Regions from separate parts of the Ureibacillus sp. FSL E2-3493 genome, predicted to be linked through region 1. Evidence: riboswitches for the same ligand, from Rfam matches in the RefSeq annotation. Region 1 holds a riboswitch; each other region holds the start of a gene.

What was found. Region 1 has a riboswitch for lysine ahead of dapA (4-hydroxy-tetrahydrodipicolinate synthase). Riboswitches for the same ligand answer to the same signal wherever they lie in the genome.
Positions count from the first base shown of each region.
Region 2: another riboswitch for lysine. It lies ahead of MHH69_RS07675 (transporter substrate-binding domain-containing protein); the one in region 1 lies ahead of dapA (4-hydroxy-tetrahydrodipicolinate synthase).
Region 3: another riboswitch for lysine. It lies ahead of MHH69_RS12190 (aspartate kinase); the one in region 1 lies ahead of dapA (4-hydroxy-tetrahydrodipicolinate synthase).

Region 1 is NZ_JBBOPK010000001.1:3,027,237-3,034,675, reverse strand. It holds gene MHH69_RS15650 (helix-turn-helix domain-containing protein) at 1-381, opposite strand, end outside; gene MHH69_RS15645 (hypothetical protein) at 515-790, opposite strand; gene MHH69_RS15640 (tartrate dehydrogenase) at 960-2,009, opposite strand; gene MHH69_RS15635 (hypothetical protein) at 2,321-2,461, opposite strand; gene MHH69_RS15630 (hypothetical protein) at 2,611-2,856, shown strand; gene dapA (4-hydroxy-tetrahydrodipicolinate synthase) at 3,229-4,113, opposite strand; lysine riboswitch at 4,232-4,411, opposite strand; gene MHH69_RS15620 (alpha/beta-type small acid-soluble spore protein) at 4,786-4,992, shown strand; gene MHH69_RS15615 (bifunctional 2',3'-cyclic-nucleotide 2'-phosphodiesterase/3'-nucleotidase) at 5,215-7,439, shown strand, end outside.
Region 2 is NZ_JBBOPK010000001.1:1,508,008-1,515,446, forward strand. It holds gene MHH69_RS07665 (2-oxoglutarate dehydrogenase E1 component) at 1-1,284, shown strand, start outside; gene odhB (2-oxoglutarate dehydrogenase complex dihydrolipoyllysine-residue succinyltransferase) at 1,386-2,633, shown strand; lysine riboswitch at 2,807-2,993, shown strand; gene MHH69_RS07675 (transporter substrate-binding domain-containing protein) at 3,096-3,938, shown strand; gene MHH69_RS07680 (amino acid ABC transporter permease) at 4,081-4,803, shown strand; gene MHH69_RS07685 (amino acid ABC transporter ATP-binding protein) at 4,831-5,565, shown strand; partial or broken gene MHH69_RS07690 (YitT family protein) at 5,599-6,236, opposite strand; gene MHH69_RS07695 (YerC/YecD family TrpR-related protein) at 6,404-6,691, opposite strand; gene MHH69_RS07700 (hypothetical protein) at 6,767-6,898, opposite strand; gene MHH69_RS07705 (DUF6501 family protein) at 7,000-7,197, shown strand; gene MHH69_RS07710 (toxic anion resistance protein) at 7,276-7,439, opposite strand, start outside.
Region 3 is NZ_JBBOPK010000001.1:2,361,665-2,369,103, reverse strand. It holds gene MHH69_RS12210 (electron transfer flavoprotein subunit beta/FixA family protein) at 1-237, shown strand, start outside; gene MHH69_RS12205 (electron transfer flavoprotein subunit alpha/FixB family protein) at 270-1,247, shown strand; gene trxA (thioredoxin) at 1,440-1,754, shown strand; gene uvrC (excinuclease ABC subunit UvrC) at 2,021-3,811, shown strand; lysine riboswitch at 3,844-4,029, shown strand; gene MHH69_RS12190 (aspartate kinase) at 4,178-5,404, shown strand; gene MHH69_RS12185 (YslB family protein) at 5,488-5,901, opposite strand; gene MHH69_RS12180 (succinate dehydrogenase cytochrome b558 subunit) at 6,177-6,791, shown strand; gene sdhA (succinate dehydrogenase flavoprotein subunit) at 6,850-7,439, shown strand, end outside.

The DNA.
Region 1 (7,439 bases):
TAAAAACCATCCCTTTACTTTGTTACTCATATTGCTTTCCTCCATTCCGCCTATTGATCGCATCATTTTTCGATATTTTCCAGGAGGCATGGTATATACTTCTTTAAACGCGCGGGTGAAAGCTTCTTGCGATTGAAATTGTAGCATAAATGCAATTGTAATAATTGTTTCATCGGAGTGTAGAAGAAACATTGCAGCTGTCGCAAGACATCTTAAACGTATATACTCTCCAATCGTTAATCCAGTTTCTTGTTTAAATACCCTTAGTAAATGATATTTTGAATATCCTACAACAGAAGGGAATTGTTTTAGTTGCAAATCATCGGTTATATGATTTTCGATATAGAGTATCAGTTGTTGCGTAGCTTCACTATATACCATTTGTGAATCACCTCTATTTCATCTTACATAAAATGAACGGAAAATTTTTGATATCAATTGCTAAAATGTACGAACAGTATGAGGAAACAAAATATAAAAGACCATCTGTAAATGACAGATAGTCTAACCGTATTTATGAATAATCCGTTACGATGAATGTTCCTGTCGTAGCAAAATTCGTCATGTCTTGGAAAATTCCTTCTACTTCTGAAAGTTTAATTTCCCGATTTACCATTTTCCCTGGTTGTAATTTACCGAGGGCAACTTGCGATAAAAGGGAATCGAAACGGGAAGCTGGCATACCAAGGGTAGTAATAAAGGATTTTTCAGCAATGACCATTTCATCAATCGGAATGGAAATGAAGCCACCTTCTTTTTTCGTCGTTACGCAGAAAGATAGCGCTTTCATGTCTTAGGTAAATCGTATAATAGCGAGGGAGATAAACCTATTACTAATTTCGGATGAATACACTACCTAAAAGGGGATGTTTTTTGAATCCATTATCTACCTTTTAGACTATAAAAGTGTTTCGGAAAATAAAACATCCCAATCCATAAATGAATTAGGATGATTTTCATTATAAATAGTTGATGACAGTATTTTTCACTTCTTCAAGTGTGGCTGTTCCACCTAAATCCCCCGTTTTCACACCAGAAGATAGGGTTTTTTCAATAGCGGTTAAAATTCGCGTACCAGCATGATAATGTCCTAAGAAATCTAGCATCATTTTACCTGTCCAAATCTGCCCAATAGGATTTGCGATACCAAGACCTGCAATATCAGGGGCAGAACCATGTACAGGTTCGAACATAGATGGATATTCCCGTTCGATATTTAAATTCGCAGCTGGAGCAATACCAATACTACCCATAATCGCTCCACCAAGGTCAGTTAGAATATCTCCGAATAAATTAGAAGCTACAATTATATCAAATGCTTGTGGCTTCATGACAAAGAAAGCAGCTAAAGCATCAATATGCTGAACAGACGTATCAATTTCAGGGTAATCCTTTTTGACTACGTTAAAAACTTCATCCCAGAACGGCATAGAATAAGTTAGACCGTTGGACTTCGTCGCACTTGTTACGTGTTTGCGGGAACTTTTTGCTAATTCAAAGGCGTAACGCATAGCGCGTTCCGTACTTTTTCTAGTGAAGATTGCATTTTGAATAGCGATTCCATCTTCGCCAGTATGAATACGACCTCCGCTGTCCGAATATTCACCTTCTGAGTTTTCCCTAACAACAGTAATATCAAAGTTTTGTGGATTCTTTAATGGGGATTGTAATCCAGCTAACAGTTTTGCGGGTCGCACATTAATGGACTGTTTCATTCCACGGCGTATTTTAATAAGAAGACCCCAAAGTGAAATATGATCAGGTACAAGTTCGGGCATGCCGACCGCCCCTAAAAAAATTTGATCATATTGTTTTAATGTTTCTAATCCATCCTCAGGCATCATTTCACCATGTTCTAAATAGTAATCACAACCCCAAGGAAAATAAGTCCATTCGAACTTGAAGCTGCCGTCCAACTTTGCAATACTATCCAATACTTCGATAGCTGCTGGAACGACTTCTTTTCCAATACCATCCCCAGGAATAACAGCGATTTTGTATGTATTCATCAACGAACACCCCTTTTATTGAATTTTCAATCTCTTAAAATATTAACACATTTTCCAATGCTATTTCGGAGCGGGTTAAACCCTCTTTTATCAATGATAGTTAATATCTTAAGGGGATTCATATAAGGGAAGTGGTTATTTTAAAACAATACTATGGATCGAACTAAATAAATTACATAATTTAAATGCTATGGGTTTATAAAGTGTAATACCGATTTTAACTCACTATATCGTTTTCGCATAAAATAAAAAGGCAACATAAACAAAGTTTATTGTTACCTTCTTCGAAATGAAGTTAGAACCGATTTGTATTATTCTTTTTTTTGAGTTGCAGTTTTTGTTGCTTTTGCTTGTACGTGTTCTTTAGCAATTTCCATGTTCGCTCTTAAAGTAGCTGAGTCTAAGTTGTTATTTAATGCAGCTTCTTCATTTAGTTTCTCTTCCTTTTTCATCCTGATTTCCTCCATTACTTTTAGCTGTCCTTTAGATTGCCCAATTTCATGTAGAAAATGTCATGTTATTCAAAATGGGTTTCTATTTAAGGTGCGTTTACATAGTATTAGCAAAAATATGGATACTATAATGCAAAGGAGTGATACGAATGGCTATATGTCCTTTATGTAATTCATTAAAAACGTTAGAAGTAAATTGCCCAAAATGTCATACGACATTAGAGGATTCAGGGAAAGTGTCTGATTATTTGGATCCTTATGGACACTATAATGATGAAGAAACGGTCAAAATGGGAGATGGTTATCCTAATACGGCAAAAGATCAAATTTGTCCCCATTTAATGGTTTGTAAGTCTTGTGGATATGATGAAGTACGGTTTATTAAAGAGGAATAATGAATGGTCATCGCACTGTTTATTTACAGTGCCTTTTTTTATTTTTTAATAAGTTCGCCGTATTTTACTCCCATTAGAATGAAGGGATTACTTCCATTAATAATAGGGAATGTACTATTTGTTTTTCTGTTGTTAAAAGTATATTTTCTTCAGATTGCTTTGCATGGGAATACACTGTGAAATATTTTGATATAAAATATAGGAAGGAATGGAGGAAAGTGTTATATTTGGTACATAATTCTAATAACAGACATGTTACTCAAACTTCTGTCAAAAAGTAAATAGATGGAGGGGAAGTTAAAACATATGTAATAGAAAAGAGATCGTCAATTGGAAGACGATCTCTTTGGAAACTTTGGAATAATCGATTATTTAAGAAATGACTTTATGTTGAGTATTTAAAACCTCTTTCAATGAATCGAGTTCTAATTTGTTTAGTGGCACCATTGGTAAACGTACACCACCAACCGGAATTCCGTTTAAATTTAAAGCTGCTTTTACTGAAGTCGGATTAGGAGTAGCAAAAAGTACTTTCATGATAGGTAACAATTTACGATGGTCCTTTGCTGCTTCACTTAAGTTCCCGATTAGGAATTTTTTAATCATCGCTTGCATCTCTTGACCAATAATATGAGACGCCACTGAAATGACACCAGCTCCTCCAATGGATAAGACAGGTAATGTTAAGCCATCATCCCCGCTATATAATGAAAAATTACTAGGTGTTTTTTCGATAATTTCAGCCATTGCATCTAAATTACCACTAGCTTCTTTAATCGCAACGATATTTGGTATTGCTGAAAGACGAACAATCGTTTCAACTGAAAGACTTACAATGCTGCGACCAGGTACATTGTATAGAATGATTGGTAAGGATGTTTCATCTGCAATTGCTTTGAAGTGTCGATACAATCCTTCTTGAGAAGGTTTGTTATAGTATGGAGCTACTAACATGATGCCATCCACACCAACGTTTTCAGCCTGTTTTGTTAATTCAATCGAGGCTTTTGTGTTGTAAGAACCTGTACCGGCAATAATCGGAACTCTCCCATCTACAACCTTCACAGTAAATTTAAATAATTCTACCTTTTCATCTTCTGATAAAGTTGGGGATTCTCCAGTCGTACCTGAAATGACTAAAGCATCTGTACCGTTGGCAAGCAAATAATTAATTAAGTTTTCGGTAGCCACCCAATCAATTTCTTCCCGTTCATTAAAGGGAGTCACCATAGCAGTTAAAATTTTTCCGAAATTCATACTTCTCCACATCCTTATATTTTATTAGAAAATAGAGGGAGAAGGGCGTTAAGTTAAGTAAACGCAAAAAAGCAACAACGAGGGATCGTTGTTGCGTAGAAATAAACTTCATTTCTTTGCGTAAGATAGCCCTCCATATAGAAACCTATATGACAGTCCTGCATTTGTTCAATAACAGAACCAGCTTCGAGATAATGAGGCTCTCAAAAGCTTCGGCAAATTCCCCTTTCCACAATTGTCATAGGATCTCATTATCCTCAAATTGCGTACTGATGGTCTTTGCTCCTCTATCCTTACTTCAAAAGGTAATTGAAATAAGTGAATATTTAATTATTAAAATCATACATGTTTAAACGTAAGATTGCAATACTTTAACTGTCATTTTTTTCATCTACCATATAAAGATTTTGAAAAGCTATTTCAACGTGGTTTTATTAATAAGCCTTGAAATTAAACATTTATTTAGTGAAATTTCCGTCATAAAACGAATAAAAAAGACATGTAATTGTTATTTGAATTTTATTATGACCTTTTGATTTTATTTACATGTAAATTTTTTTGACAAAATTAGTATGAAAGTATACGAGGGAAATTGATACTTTGGTGGAATGATTTATCACAGTATTAATTAGCGCACCTGGAACATTCTAATATCACAAGGAGGTGAAGAAAATGGCTTCTAATAGAAGTTCAAATAAACTACTGTTTCCTGGTGCACAAGCTGCAATGGATCAAATGAAATATGAAATCGCACAAGAATTTGGTGTGAACCTTGGACCTGAAGATGCTTCACGCGCGAATGGTTCAGTTGGTGGTGAAATTACAAAACGTCTTGTTCAAATGGCAGAGTCACAATTAAAAGGACGTTCTGGACAATAATTGAAAATTTAGAGTGACTGGGGGCTGATACAAAAAACTTCATTTTTTGTGTCAGCCTTTAAAAATGATACATATAATATTGCCCCATTTTTGAGACGATTATTGCTAGATAGCAAACAATATTATAAAACTGTTAAATATTAATAAATAAGTATATTTATATCTTACTTTTTGATATTATTTAATTGTTTGAAAAGTCTTATAAATGGGAGATGAGTTTTAATGTGGAAGAAAGTTTCCGCCTCTGCCTTAGCTTTATCGATAGCTGTTGTCGGTATGACAAATATTGAACAAGCAAGTGCTAAAAAAGTAGATGAGGTAACACGTGGCGAATATGTAAAAACAGTTATTGAAGCTATGGATGTAGAATTAGGTTCAGGCAAAACGGTTAACTTTAAAGATGTTCCTGATTCTTTAAAACCGTATATTGAAAAAGCAATTGAATTACAACTCATCGAAGGAAAGACGGATAAACGTTTTGCACCAGAGGGAAAAATGACCTTAGAGGAAGCCGTTGTCAGCCTTGTTCATATGCTAGATGATGACAAAACGTACTCAGAAGATACTTTAAAGAAATATAAAGATTATCATGCAATTAAAAAAGAAAATCGTGATGAATTTGCAAAAGCGGTTGAATATGGGTTTTTAAATAGTTTTGAAGGAAAAACGTTAAAACCGAAAAATGTCATTTCTGAATATCAATTATATCAACTATTAAACGCTTTTCTTGAAGAATATAAAACAACCGTTGATTTACGTATTTTAGGTACATCAGACATTCATACAAATTTAATGAATTATGACTACTACAAAGATACTGAATCGAACAGTTTAGGTCTTGTTAAAACAGCAACATTAATTAAAGAAGCGCGTAAAGAAAATAGCAACACATTATTATTTGATAATGGTGATACGATTCAAGGAACTCCATTAGGTTCTTATAAACAATCGGTTGATGTTTTAGAAGAAGGGGAAGAACATCCATCGATAACGGCAATGGAACTGTTAGATTATGATGCATCGACTCTTGGGAACCATGAATTTAATTATGGATTAGATTATTTAGATGAAGTTTATGATGATGCTGATTTCCCATTTGTTAATGCGAATGTACGTGATGCAAGTACAGGTGATTATATGTATACGCCATATGTCATTATTGAAAAAGAAGTTGTAGATGAAAAAGGCAAAGAGTCTACAGTCAAAGTTGGTGTAACAGGTATTGTTCCACCTCAAATTTTAAATTGGGACAAGTCTCACTTACTTGGACAAGTGACGGTAGATGACTCAGTACATGCAGTTGAAAATGTTGTTTCTGACATGGAAAAAGAAGGGGCAGATGTAATTGTCGTTCTTTCCCACTCTGGTATGGGTGATATGACACATACTGAAGGGGAAGAAGATGTCACTTATTTGTTATCTAAAGTAAAAGGTGTAGATGCAATCATTTCAGGTCATGCCCACCAAGTATTTCCTGGAGATGTGGATGCATCATTAACTGGTGTCAATGTAGAAGAAGGAACGATGAATGGTGTTCCTGTTGTTATGCCAGGTAAATACGGAAGTCATTTAGGTGTGATTGATTTAACGTTGGAGAAAAAAGGTAAGGATTGGAAAGTTGTTAATGGAACAGGGGAAGTTCGCAAAATTGCTGCTGATTCATCTGACGTAGATCAAGATGTGGCGGAAGCGGTGAAAGAAGCCCATGATGGGACGATAAATTATGTTCGACAACCAGTAGGGCAAACAACAGCTGATATCCATAGTTATTTCTCACAAGTGTTAGATGACCCATCGATTCAAATTGTAACAGATGCTCAAAGTCTTTATGTGAAGGAGAAAATCAAAGGAACGGAATTTGAAAATCTTCCAGTATTATCAGCAGGTGCACCATTTAAAGCGGGAACTCGCAGTGATCCAGAATATTATACATTTGTTCCGAGCGGTGAACTTGCGATTAAAAACGTAGCCGATTTATATTTATATGATAATACATTGGCAATCCTTAAAGTTACGGGTGCTGATGTAAAAGAATGGCTTGAAATGTCTGCAGGTCAATTCAATCAAATCGACTCAAATAGTACAGATGAGCAACAACTAATTAATACGAATTTCCGTTCTTACAATTATGATGTTATTGATGGAGTAACTTACGAAATTGATGTAACTCAACCTGCAAAATATGATCCGGATGGAAATTTAATTCATCCAGAAGCAAGTCGTATTGTAAATTTACAATATAATGGCGAACCAATTGATTTAGAACAGGAATTTATCGTAGCAACAAATAATTATCGTGCAAATGGAACATTCCCAGGGGTGCGAAACGCATCATATGTAGAAGTTTATCCGGATGAAAATCGTCAAGCGATTATTGACTATATCATTCAAAATAAAACCATTGATCCAACTGCTGATGGTAACTGGAGATTTGCTGAACTTCCTTT
Region 2 (7,439 bases), 1.5 Mb from region 1:
ATTTACGCAGAAATGCAAGCTTCTTATGATCACGTAAAAGAAGTAGGTGCTACTAAAGGCCACTTCGAAATCGAAATGCCAGAAGAAGTGAAAAATGAATATCCAGAAGTTGAAACAAGCGTTTCAAAAGTAGATTTAAAACAAATAAATGAAGATCTTCTTGCTTGGCCTGAAAGCTTTGAACCTCAAAACAAGTTAGCAAAAATATTAAATAAACGTGTAGAAGCATTAGAAACGGATAAAATTGATTGGGGTCACGCAGAAACATTAGCATTTGCTGCAATTTTACGCGATGGTAACCCAATTCGTATTAGTGGTCAAGATGCTCAACGTGGTACGTTCTCTCAACGCCATTTAGTACTTCATGACAAAAATAATGGCGCAGAATTCGTTCCATTACACAACGTATCGGATTCAAAAGCATCATTTACTGTTTATAATTCTCCATTAACAGAGGCGGCAATTGTTGGCTTTGAATATGGTTATAATTTAGAAAATGAAAATGCTTTAACAATTTGGGAAGCTCAGTTCGGTGACTTTGCGAATATGGCCCAAATTATGTTTGATAACTTTATTTCATCTGCCCGCTCTAAATGGGGTCAAAAATCAGGATTAGTTCTTTTATTACCAAACGGAATTGAAGGACAAGGTCCGGAACATTCATCAGCTCGTATTGAAAGATATTTACAATTATCAGCTGAGAATAACTGGATTGTAGCGAACTGTTCAAATGCAGGTAACTACTTCCACTTACTTCGCCGACAAGCGAAAATGCTTGGAACTGAAGCAATCCGTCCATTAGTTATTGTTTCACCAAAATCATTACTTCGCCATCCGTTAGCTGCAGCATCTTTAGAGCAGTTATCTGAAGGGAAATTCCAAGAAGTAATTGAACAACCAGGTTTAGGTGGAAATGCGAAAAAAGTAGAACGTATTATCCTTGCTTCAGGTAAAGTAACAATTGATTTAGCAGATCGTATTCAAGATGGTAAAGGGTATGAAAACATACACATTATTCGTGTGGAACAACTATATCCTTTCCCAACACAAAAAATATCTGAAATTATTGCGAAATATCCAAATGCAAAAGAAATCGTTTGGGTACAAGAAGAACCTAAAAACCAAGGTCCTTGGAAATATGCACTTGAATATTTGCTAGACCTTGCTGATGGTAAAAAAGTGAAATATGTTGGTCGTCCTGAAATGTCTTCAACTTCTGAAGGAGACATGGATTCTCATAAAATTGCACAAGCAAAAGTTATTGACGAAGCTCTTTCTAAATAAACTTTTGATGTTAATATTCAAATAGGCTATTACATGTTAGTAGATGCATTTGTGCCTTCTATTTCAAAGGTACACATGTTTATTCAAAGGAGGATATCAAAGTGGCTGAAATTAAAGTCCCTGAATTAGCAGAATCGATTACAGAAGGTACAATTGCCCAGTGGGTAAAAAAAGTTGGAGATCATGTTGAAAAAGGCGAATTTATCGTTGAATTAGAAACTGATAAAGTTAATGCTGAAATTATTTCTGAAGAAGCTGGCGTTTTAACTCAAATCCTAGCTGAAGAAGGCGATACAGTTCTTGTAGGTCAAGTAATCGCTGTTGTTGAAGCTGGAGAAGGCGCAGCGCCAGCACCAGCTGAAGAAGCTCCAAAAGCTGAAGCTACACCAGTAGCAGCTGCACCAACACCAGCACCAGCTGCAACTCCAGTAGTAGAAGAAACTTCAAACGAACGCGTTGTTGCTTCTCCAGCAGCACGTAAATTAGCACGTGAAAAAGGCATTGATTTAGCATCAATTTCACCAGTAGATCCACAAGGTCGCGTACGTGTACAAGACGTAGCTGCTCATGGTACAGCACCTGTAGCAGCACCAGCAGCACCAGTTGTATCTACAAATGGTCCGATTGTTTTCACACCAGCAGCTGAATCTGACCGTGTAACAATTGAAAAAATGAGCCGTCGTCGTCAAACGATTGCAAAACGTTTATTAGAAGTTAAACAATCAACTGCAATGTTAACAACATTCAATGAAATTGACATGACAAACATCATGGCTTTACGTAAACGCAAACAAGAAGAGTTCGTAAAAGCAAACGATATCAAACTTGGATTTATGTCATTTTTCACAAAAGCAGTTGTTGCGGCGCTTAAAAAATATCCATACGTTAATGCACAAATCGTTGGAGATGAAATCCATTTAAATAACTTCTTTGATATCGGTATTGCGGTTTCAACTGAAGAAGGTTTAGTTGTACCAGTAGTCCGTGATGCAAATAGCAAAAACTTTGCTGAAATCGAAAAAGATATCGCAGAATTAGCGAAAAAAGCTCGCGACAAAAAATTAGGCCTAAACGACATGGCTGGTGGATCATTTACAATTACAAACGGTGGTGTATTCGGTTCATTAATGTCTACTCCTATTATGAACGGTACTCAAGCTGGTATTTTAGGTATGCACTCTATCGTTAACCGTCCAGTGGCTGTTAACGGGGAAGTGGAAATCCGCCCAATGATGTATGTAGCTCTTTCTTATGACCACCGTATTATCGATGGTAAAGATTCTGTTGGATTCTTAAAAACAGTTAAAGAGTTAATTGAAAATCCTGAAGATTTACTTTTAAATTCTTAATTATAAGGAAGCCTCTAGCGAAATTATTTTGCTAGAGGTTTTTTATATTTCGACCTTTAAAATGGAATATATAACTATATGAATATTTTATTAATCAGAATAATCAATGTTGACACAAAGATGTTAATATAGTAACATATTAATAGTAATTTAATATTAAAACCTCACGTTACGAGTGGGGTAGAGGCGCGATATTTATTAGTTTTTCATGGAGCTTAGAGCAAAGCAATGATATGGAAAATAGGAAATGTCGCCGAAGTGTGTAAGTAGGCTCTCTACTTCATGCTGGGTCTGCAGTGAATAATTGCAGGACTGTCTCAGATGGAGTTTCCCAACCATCTGAGGGGTGCTATCTCAATCGGGAGCGTAAGAGGATTTGGGCTTTTCTATTCAAGCGACCTAAGTTCATCTTAGGTCGCTTTTTGCGTTATAAGCTCGAAAAAAGTAAAAGGAGAGAGAAAGATGTCGAAAAAAATCACATTATTAATGACGACTTTATTAGCAGTCATTTTACTTGCTGCATGTGGCAGTTCTGAGGAAGGTACTTCATCATCCTCTTCAAAGGAAGATAGCGATGTATTAAAAGTAGGTTTAGAAGCTGGTTATGCACCGTTTAACTGGACACAACAGGATGATTCAAACGGAGCAGTTAAAATTGAAGGTTCTGAAGAATATGCTGGTGGCTATGATGTAGAAATTGCAAAACGTGTTGCCGATGCATTAGGGAAAAAATTAGTGATTGTTAAAACAGAATGGGATGGTCTACTTCCAGCATTAGAATCAGGTGTAATTGATGCCATTATCGCAGGTATGAGTCCAACCGATGAACGTAAAAAAGTCATTGATTTTACAGAAAACTATTACACTAGTGAACTCGTTATCGTTACAAAAGCTGGTGGAAAATATGCCAATGCGAAAACATTAGCGGATTTTGCAGGTGCTAAAATCACTTCTCAGTTAAACACAACAAATTATGAAGTAATCGATCAAATTCCAGATGTACAAAAAGAAACAGCGATGGAAAGTTTCTCTCATATGCGAGTTGCATTGGAATCTGGAGTAATTGACGGCTATGTTGCTGAAAGACCAGAGGCAGTATCTTCGACTGCTGCAAATGAAAACTTTGTATATGTAGAGTTGGAAGATGGTTTTGAAACGAAAGAAGAGGATACAGCCGTTGCAATTGGTCTTAAAAAAGGCGATGAAAATTTAGAAGCAATTAATGAAACATTAAAATCCATTTCTGAAGAAGAACGCAAACAGTTAATGGATGAAGCAATTGCAAATCAACCTGCAGCAAAATAATTTTCACATAGTAGCACTGGTCGAATTATCCGGCCAGTGGCTCTATTTTTTCAAACAGAGAAATAGATAAGGCAAGATGATTTTACTATCGAAACTTCAATTATGATATGTTCGATTTTCTAAAATATTTAGGAGGATATTTATGAGTTTAGATATTTTACTCTCAATTCTAGAAGAGAATTGGCCAAGTTATTTACGTGGCGCATATATGACGTTAGTCATTGCTATTATTAGTACAATTATTGGTGCTCTTATCGGATTGTTTATCGGTGTTATGCATACGATACCCCTTCGTAAGAAATCGATAAAATCTGTTATTTTAAAAGTATTCAATTTCATATTAACAGTTTATGTGGAAATTTTCCGTGGTACACCAATGATTGTACAAGCAATGGTTGTTTTCTATGGTTTAGCTGCTTACGGATTAGAATTGGATCGCTTTGTTGCTGCCCTTGTCGTTGTCGGATTAAATACAGGTGCTTACATGGCTGAATATGTTCGTGGTGGGATTGCATCAATTGATAAAGGTCAATATGAAGCAGCTGAATCGATTGGAATGAGTCATTTTCAAACGATGCTTCATGTTATTTTACCCCAAGTTTTCCGAAATATTTTACCTGCAACGGGTAACCAATTCATTATGAATATTAAAGACTCTGCGGTATTAAGTGTAATTAGTGTAACGGAACTATTTTTTACGACAAAATCGATTGCCGGTGCAAACTTCCGCTTTGCAGAATCTTACGTTATAACATGTGTCATCTATTTAATCATGACATTAACCGCTACATTTATATTACGTTATATCGAACGAAAAATGGATGGCAAAAATGCCTATAAAGTAGAACAAAAACAAACGATTTAAAATCTTATCGCGTAAGGAGTAAACAAGATGGAAAAAGTAATTGAAATCAAACATCTAAATAAATCATTTGGTAACAATGAAGTTTTACGCGATGTGAACTTTTCAGTTTCGAAAGGTGAAGTGGTCTGTTTAATCGGTTCATCAGGTTCTGGAAAATCCACGCTACTTCGTTGTATTAATTTATTAGAAACGCCAACGGCTGGCGATATTATATATAATGGTACGAATATTTTAAATGATCAACATGACATTAAACGCTACCGTACCCATTTAGGAATGGTATTCCAACAATTTAATCTTTTTGATAATCATAATGTTTTAAGCAATTGTATTATTGGACAACAAAAAGTATTAAAACGAACAAAAGAAGAAGCAAAAAGAAACGCTTTAAATTATTTATCTGTTGTTGGAATGGAGAAATATGTTAATGCGAAACCGCGACAATTATCTGGTGGACAAAAGCAACGGGTAGCAATTGCTCGAGCGCTATCGATGGATCCGGAAGTAATGTTATTCGATGAACCAACATCTGCGCTAGATCCTGAAATGGTAGGAGAAGTTTTAAAGGTAATGCGTAAATTAGCAGATGAAGGTAGAACGATGCTTATCGTAACCCATGAAATGGAGTTTGCTCGAGAAGTATCGGACCGGATTGTTTTTATGGATAAAGGGGTTATTGTGGAAGAAGGTCCTCCTGAACAAGTATTAGTTAACCCATCTCAAGAAAGAACGAAAGAATTTTTAAAACGAACATTAAAATAATCGATGCGGGGCGATCCAAAATGGATTGCCCCTTTATTGTTGTAGTACTGGCATTTCAGTTAATTCATTTTCCTTTGTTAACTGTTCTTTAACTTCATCTCTATTCATTTTTTCATCTATCCGCTTTTTAAATATGGAAACGATAACTGACACAATAAATGCGGAAACGGAAGAATAAATGAAACCAATCCATCCTATTGAATATAAAGTTGTTAAAATGATGAAAAGGTCAGAAATGAATAATGTCTTTCCTGGATCCCATTGAAATTTTCTTTGTAAATAGAGTGATAAAATACTTGTTCCACCAAGGGATGATTTATTAAGGAACAAAAGGAGTACCCCGCAACCGACGATGACACTACCAACAATAACGCCAATCCAAGTAGGAATTGAGATTTCAGGCATTACCATCTCAGTTATATAGGACAATATACTAAGGATGGCAATGCAAGGACAGTGGATAACGTAAACTGTAAACCTAGTTTTTTAATAGATAGGATAAAAAAAGGGATGTTCACTATCATATAGGTAATGGGAAAGATTAGATCAATCCAATAGGAAATGCTTAGTGCTAAACCAATCGATCCTCCTGTGCCAACATGAGCACTATGTAAAATAAAAACGCCAATGTTCACTATAAAGCAGCCTAAAAAAAGTTGTAAAAATCGCATAGATGTTTCCTCTCTAAATGATGTTTTTTGTCAAACTTTGTAACTTATCGTATAAATCGTATTATAAAAAAATTTAAGCTGCAATCGTTCCATGTAACGCGTTGAAACTTTAAATGGCTAAAGTGATTTATAGCTTCAAAACAAAAAGAGTCCTAGATTAGAACTCTTCATTGGGCTGAACTATTTATTCGATTTAATATACATTTCAAATGCTGGTTATGTAAAACTTTTCTAACTCGAGAAATCGTATTATAAGTTGCATATGTTAATTCTTCTATTTCTTCGTAAGTATGTCCGTTTAATAACAAACGAGCGACTTCCAACCTTTGTGCAAAGGCTAGAATTTCTTTTTGTGTACATAAATCGTTAAAAAAATCTTCGCATTCTTCCATTGTTCGTAATGCGAGAAATGCCTTCATTAATTGTTCGGTTTTATAATCATACAAATTGTCCATTCATAACCTCCAATGGTAGACGTAAATTCATTATTTCTAAATAAACTTGAAAGTAAATGAATAGATTAAATAATATTAACTTCTAGAATTCCATTCAGAAATAATAATAAAGACAATGGCAAAAATAATAACAATCATAAAAAACCAACTTGGAACACCACTGAAAGACAAATCGATCACCTCTTCAAATAATGTAACATTTTTCATGATTTTCATACAATGGAGAACGAAAAATTCCACAAATGAATCGAAATCGTTTAAAATAGAAAAGAAAATAAAAGTAGGTCAGTTTAAAGTGAGGTAAAATGATGTTAAATTTAAAATGGAAAGATGCACCAACAATTCGCAAAGTAAAATGCGTCAATACAAATGCTGAAAAATACTTAGTATCCAATGTGTTAACAGTAGGGAAAGAGTACGAAGTGAAAAATGAAACTGAGGAATTTATCTTTGTCATCGATAACACTGGTAATGTTGGTGGCTATTATAAAGATTATTTTGAATAATGTACATTACAAAAGCACGATTGTTTTTTTAACGAAACAATCGTGCTTTATTATATAAAGGGGAGAAGAATCTTAGTATTATGAATGAATGTCCGGAAGTTTTGCTTCGATTGTCGCCTTTTGTTCATTGCTAATCGCTTGTACCCGTAATGTTTCTTCGATAGATTCGATTAATTGGTATTGTGTTTGTTTAAAGGAATCAATTTCTTCATGGGTAATTGGTTTCTCTTTGTTTTGGCCAG
Region 3 (7,439 bases), 670 kb from region 1:
TTAAATGAACCTCGTTATCCATCTTTACCAGGGATTATGAAGGCGAAGAAAAAACCACTTGCAGAGTTGGAACTGGATGATTTAGACATTGATGAAGACGATGTAGAAGTAAAAGTGGAGACAGTAGATATTTATTTACCGCCTCAAAAAGCAGCTGGTCGTGTTTTAGAAGGTGAGCTTGCAGATCAAGTAAAAGAGCTTGTGAACTTACTTCATTCAGAAGCAAAAGTAGTCTAAAAATACAAAGACGGTATCGGAGGGATCATCATATGGCAAACAAAGTGTTAGTGTTAGGCGAAGTTCGAGATGGTGTTTTACGTAATGTATCTTTTGAGGCAATTGCAGCGGCAAAACAAATTGCTGACGGCGCTGAAGTTGTAGGGGTACTTTTAGGAGAAAGCGTTACTTCATTAGCTAGTGAATTAATCGCTTATGGTGCAGACCGAGTAGTTACAGTAGAGCATCCACATTTAAAATCTTATACTTCTGATGGGTATAGCCAAGCCTTTTTAGCAGTATACGAGGAAGAAAAACCTGAAGCGATTGTTTTTGGACATACATCTCTAGGTAAAGATTTATCACCTAAAATTGCATCGAAATTACAATCAGGTTTAATTTCCGATGTTACAGAAATCGAAGGTTCTGGAGAGGATGCTTTATTCATCCGTCCTATCTATTCTGGTAAAGCCTTTGAAAAAGTAAAAATTAAAGATGGTATTGTCTTTGTGACGATTCGTCCAAATAACATCGCTCCTTTAGAAAAAGATGCAAGTCGTACAGGTGATGTTGCAACCCTAACTGTAGACATTCAAAATTTACGTACAATCATTAAAGAAGTAGTGCGTAAAGCTTCTACAGGTGTTGATTTATCAGAAGCAAAGGTAGTTGTGGCAGGTGGACGCGGAGTAAAATCGGCGGAAGGTTTTGAACCGTTACAACAATTAGCTGATGTACTTGGCGGTGCAGTCGGCGCTTCTCGTGGAGCATGTGATGCAGATTATTGTGATTATTCACTACAAATTGGTCAAACTGGTAAAGTGGTGACACCGGATCTTTATATTGCTTGCGGTATTTCAGGTGCGATTCAACATTTAGCCGGTATGTCTAATTCAAAAGTGATTGTAGCAATTAATAAAGACCCAGAAGCTAACATTTTCAAAGTAGCTGACTACGGAATTGTTGGTGACTTATTCGAAGTCGTTCCAATGTTAGTGGAAGAATTTAAAGCGTTAAAAGTAAATTCTTAATGGATAATTTGTTAAAAACCTTGCCAAAATACAGGTAAGGTTTTTCTTTATGAATAGCTTTACGAATGTCTATTTATTTAGCATTCTAAAAAAATTGTAAATTTTATATTTCAATTTGAGTTCACTTTACTGTTCCTATTTTTTCTATCGTGCTATACTACATTCAGATGTTAGTTTAAGGAGGCTATTTAAATGGCAATTGTTCATGTAACAGATCAAAACTTTTCAGAAGAAATCGCTTCAGGCGTTGTTTTAGTTGATTTTTGGGCTACTTGGTGTGGACCATGTAAAATGATCGCTCCTGTTTTAGAAGAAATCGATGCTGAAATCGGAGATCAAGTAAAAATCGCAAAACTTGATGTAGATAACAACCAAGCTACTGCTGCGGAATATCAAGTAATGTCTATCCCAACTTTATTATTATTCAAAGATGGCGAATTAAAAGGCAAAACTGTTGGATTCCAACCAAAAGAAGCATTAGTTGAGTTCATTAACAACCACAAATAATATACTTGTCCCAAAGGTTTTCATCTTTGGGACATTTCTTTTGAAAACAAAAAGGTATGTCAGAAAAGACATCCTATCCTTTAAAAATCTGCTTACTTTCCACGGTTATTAGCATAATGCTGTTTCCAAAGGAGTCGCGCAGATTTTTTCATTTTTATTAAATCCCTTTTTTACGCCATTTTTTCCTTTATAGTTTCTTATTATTTCTCCCATCTGCCTCTTTAAACCTTTATAATGAATATAAAAACCTTATTAGGGTGATATAAATGAATGAAACAATTCAAAATAAATTGGCGATTTTACCCGATGAGCCTGGTTGTTACTTAATGAAGGATCGTCAAGGAACGATTATTTATGTTGGAAAGGCTAAAATCCTGAAAAACCGTGTTCGTTCCTATTTCACCGGCTCCCATGATGGTAAAACCCAGCTGTTAGTAAGTGAAATTGAAGACTTCGAATACATTGTCACATCCAGTGAATTGGAAGCTTTAATTTTAGAATTAAATTTAATTAAATTGCATGACCCGAAATATAACATCATGTTGACAGATGACAAATCCTATCCGTATATAAAAATTACGAATGAAAAACATCCACGCATTTTAATTACACGGAAAGTTAAAAAGGATAAGGCGAAATATTTCGGTCCTTATCCGAATGCAGGGGCAGCCAATGAAACAAGAAAGCTGCTTGATCGGTTGTATCCGTTACGAAAATGTATGAAACTGCCGAATAAAGTTTGCCTATACTATCATTTAGGACAATGTTTAGCTCCTTGTGTAAAGGAGATTGAAGAACATGTTTATGATGACATGATTGAGGAAATTACAAAGTTTCTAAATGGTGGATTTGAAGATGTGAAAAAAGAGTTACAACAGAAAATGCTCGATGCAGCGGAAAATTTAGAATTTGAACGGGCAAAGGAATATAGAGATCAAATTGCCCATATTGAAACGGTTATGCAAAAACAAAAAATCGTTTCGGGTGATTTATCGAACCGGGATATTTTTGGATATGCAGTTGAAAAAGGGTGGATGTGTGTTCAAGTCTTTTTTGTACGCCAAGGGAAATTAATTGAAAGGGATGTATCCATCTTTCCAATATACCGGGAACCAGAAGAGGAATTCCAAACGTTTATCGGTCGGTTTTACGATATACCTGAGCATATTAAACCGAAGGAAATTTTCATTCCGACGAATGTGGAAAAATCGTTATTAGAAAACTATTTACAAATGAAAGTTGTTACGCCGAAGCGAGGCTCGAAAAAGGAATTGGTCGATTTAGCTACGAAAAATGCTCAAATTGCCATTCGAGAAAAATTCCAATTAATTGAACGGCAAGAAGAACGAACTGTTGGGGCTTGTTTAGAATTAGGTAATGCCATGAACATAGCCCCACCTCTTCGAATTGAATCCTTCGATAATAGCCATATGCACGGAGCGGATGCTGTGTCGGCAATGGTCGTGTTCATCGATGGAAAACCGGCAAAAAAGGAATATCGGAAATATAAATTGCGGGAAACGGCTAAGCACGATGACTATGGTGCTATGCAAGAAGTAATTCGACGTCGCTATACAAGGGTGTTAAAGGAAAACTTACCATTGCCAGATTTAATTATTATTGATGGTGGGAAAGGGCAAATGGAAGTGGCGCGGGAGGTAATTGAAGATGAATTAGGATTATTCATTCCCATTGCAGGTTTAGCAAAGGATGATAAACATAATACATCCCAATTATTGTACGGAGAACCTCCAATCCCAGTGGAAATGAAAAGAACGAGTGATGGATTTTATTTATTACAACGTATTCAAGATGAAGTCCATCGTTTTGCAATTACATTTTTACGTCAACAACATCAAACAAATGCGATCCAATCCGTCTTGGATGGCATTGAAGGGGTTGGACCGAAAAGGAAACAACAGTTGCTGAAACATTTCGGTTCTATTAAGAAAATAAAAGAATCATCGATAGAGCAATTAATGGAAGCCCATATTCCAAGTTCATCAGCAATGGCTATCTACAATCACTTTCATAAAGACACATTGTCAAAGGAATAACGGTGTGCTATTGTAAGTTTAAATATGAATACGAACATGATAGAGGTGCAAGGTTCAATAGTAACCATCTGGAGGATGAACAATTCCTAGGAAAGGTGGTGAAAGGGAGACTTGCCGAAGCGATAAATCCATTGTTCAGATTTATTTGCTGGTTTTGCATTTAAGAAGTGTAAGACTGTCAGAATCAGTCAGAGTGATTCTGGAGGGCTATCTCATAAAAGATTTTACCGATCGGTATATTTTTGAGGCAGCTTTTCACACTCAGTGAGAAGCTGCTTTTATTTTGAAATGGTATAATGAATGTATAAGTTTTCTGAATTGATGAAAAATACACTTTTTCGAAAGTTGTAAAAGGAGTGTGTACCAATGGAGACAATTGTAGTGAAAGTCGACAGTTCTTCCCTTTTAACACCGGAAAGAATTGATAAACTAGCGGAACGAATTTTAAAGCATCGAAACAATGGAAAAAATACTATAGTAGTTGTTCCTTCTATTGAATTACTAGAAGGAAAATTACTTCCTTATTCGTCGATTTTTACCGAAAGAATTGCTGATAGAGAAAGTCATGCGCTAAAAGCGATTAACACGCAAGTTGCTAGTAGTTTACTAGCGATTGTACTAGAAAAGAAAGGATGTAAGGCAGTTTCCCTTTCTGGTTGGCAGGCAGGAATAGAAGCGGTGAAGTCCAATGGAAATATATTAATTGAACAAATACACCACGATTTTCTTCTTGAACGGATACATAACGGGGAAATAGCTATTGTGGCAGGTTCTCAAGGTTATGATCAATATAAAGATTTGTGGACTTTAGGGGAAGGCGGTCCAGAAACGACAGCAATTGCCATTGGTACAGTTCTAGATGCGGAATATGTTGAAATATTAACTGAGCAGGATGGAATTTACACAGCCGAATCCTCGGTTGTAAAGGAAGCTCGGAAACTAAAAGAAGTGACCTATGATGAAATGCTTGAACTGGCCCATTTAGGATCTACTTTTGTTCATCCGAGGGCAGTGGAACTAGCGAAAAAATATGAAATGCCGATCGTCGTTCGATCTAGCACAAACGATGTCGAGGGGACATGGATAAAAGGAGAGGTAAAAATGGAGAAAAATAGAGTTGTTCGTGGTGTAGCATATGAAGCAGACATTATTCGGTTAACAGTAGGTTTTGATTCCTATGAAAATTCCTCTCTAGCGAATATTTTTATGACTCTATCAAAGTTTAACATCGACGTAGATATTATCGTTCAAGCAGCTATCGATGGAGTGAAACCAACCGTATCTTTCTCCATTGCAAAAGAAGATTTTGCTGAAGCTATTAAAGTGTTAGAACAAAATAAAGCCCAATTAGGATTTAGTTTTGCCGATTTTGAAGTAGGCTTAGCAAAAGTTTCAATTGTTGGTTCAGGAATGGTTTCCAATCCAGGTGTCGCTGCCCAAATGTTTGATCGATTACGCAAAGAAAATATAATAGTGAAAATGGTCAGTACGTCGGAGATTAAAGTATCCGTTGTCGTACCGCAAGATGAAATGGTCCGGGCAGCAAATGTGTTACATGATGAGTTTCAATTAGTGGAAGAGTACGTAAATTAAAAAGCCAATTCCATAGATATCCCCTTTCATGTCGATATGGAAGGGGAGTAGTCTTTGGAATTGGCTTTTATAATATGTAGGAATTAATCTACTTTTTCTTTTTTATCCCATTTAAGTGTGAAGACGACTTGTTGCTGTTTCTCGCGTTTTTCGTCGAAACATTCTGTAAGACAACCTTGTAATGCTTGAATTTGTTGAGCGATGAAGCCTGCTTCTAGTCGGAAGGAACGTTCTTCGATTTTTAATAAGTCGGCGTCATTTGTTAGATGAAATATGTAGCCATCCTTTTCCTCTTTATCAAGGGTTAAAACGCCCCAACCTGCGTCTTGGAAGAAGGAGATAATGAGCTGAATATCAGTACATGGAAATTTGCGGGCTAAATCTTTCCCTGCCCAGTAAAGAACATCCTTTTCATGTTTTCCAAGAATGGTAGGAAGTAAATAATCTCGAATAATTTCGTAGCCAAATGCTGGGACAGTGTTGTGGATGTGAGTCATTTTAAAATTACCTCTTTCTTAATTTCTTCATTATTTAGTATAAGAAAGTAAAATATTCTTTAAAAGAGAAAATTCTACCGAGATAGCGCATATTTTTTAATGAAATGATGAGATAAAAAATTGTATGCAACCTTGACGCTCGTAATTCTTGAGAGTACAATGGACATGTCATAATATTGTACCATTATGAAATACACAGTCAATCTATGAACCTTTACAAAATCGTGAAGTGAAATTGGCTCGGGTATTTAAAAGTACTAGGGGGGGTAATAGTCTTGTCAAAAAATCATGAGTTTTACTGGAGACGCTTACATTCACTATTAGGTATTATTCCTGTAGGTCTGTTCTTAGTGTTTCACTTATCACTGAACTTCACTGCTACTGGTGGAGAAGAAAACTACAACAATTCAATAGGGATTATGGAATTGGTTCCACATTGGCTATTGTTAATTGTTGAGTGGGTAGTAATCTACATACCAATTCTATTCCACGGTTTATATGGTGTGTTTATTGCTTTTACTGCCACTTCAAACATACAGCGCTTCGGGACATTCCGTAACTGGATGTTCATGTTGCAACGTATTTCGGGAGTATTCCTTGTTATTTTCATTGCTTGGCACATCTTCCAAACTCGTATCCAAAAAGCTCTTGGTGCAGATGTTGACTTTAATATGATGGAAGAAATCGTTGCTAATCCGTTTATGTTAGCATTCTACATTTTAGGTATTTTAGCTGCTACATTCCACTTAGCAAACGGTATTTGGTCATTCTTAGTGAGCTGGGGTATTACACAATCGAAAAGTTCACAAAAGGTTGCAACTTATGTAACGATGATCTTCTTCGTTCTATTAAGTATCATTGGTGTTGCTGCAATTCTAGCATTCGTATAATAACATAGTAACATTTCCTGGCAGTTTTATAGCAAAGAAAGAGGAGTGAGGAATAATCATGGCGAAAAGCAAAATCATCGTCGTAGGTGGCGGTTTAGCAGGCTTAATGGCTACGATGAAAGCAGCCGAAGAAGGCACTGAAGTTGAATTATTCTCATTAGTTCCCGTAAAACGTTCACACTCTGTTTGTGCGCAAGGCGGAATTAATGGAGCAGTTAATACAAAAGGTGAAGGGGATTCTCCATGGATCCACTTTGACGATACAGTATATGGTGGGGACTTCTTAGCGAACCAACCACCTGTTAAAGCAATGTGTGATGCCGCTCCTGGTATCATTCACTTATTTGACCGTATGGGTGTTATGTTCAACCGTACGCCAGAAGGTCTTTTAGACTTCCGTCGTTTCGGTGGTACGTTAATGCACCGTACAGCATTTGCTGGTGCCACTACTGGTCAACAATTACTTTATGCGTTGGACGAGCAAGTTCGTCGTTATGAAGTAGATGGTTTAGTAACGAAATACGAACATTGGGAATTCCTTGGCGTTGTTCTTGACGACGAAGGTCATTGCCGTGGTATCGTAGCTCAAGATATGAAAACAGAAGAAATCCGTTCATTCCGGTCTGATGCTGTTATTATGGCAACAGG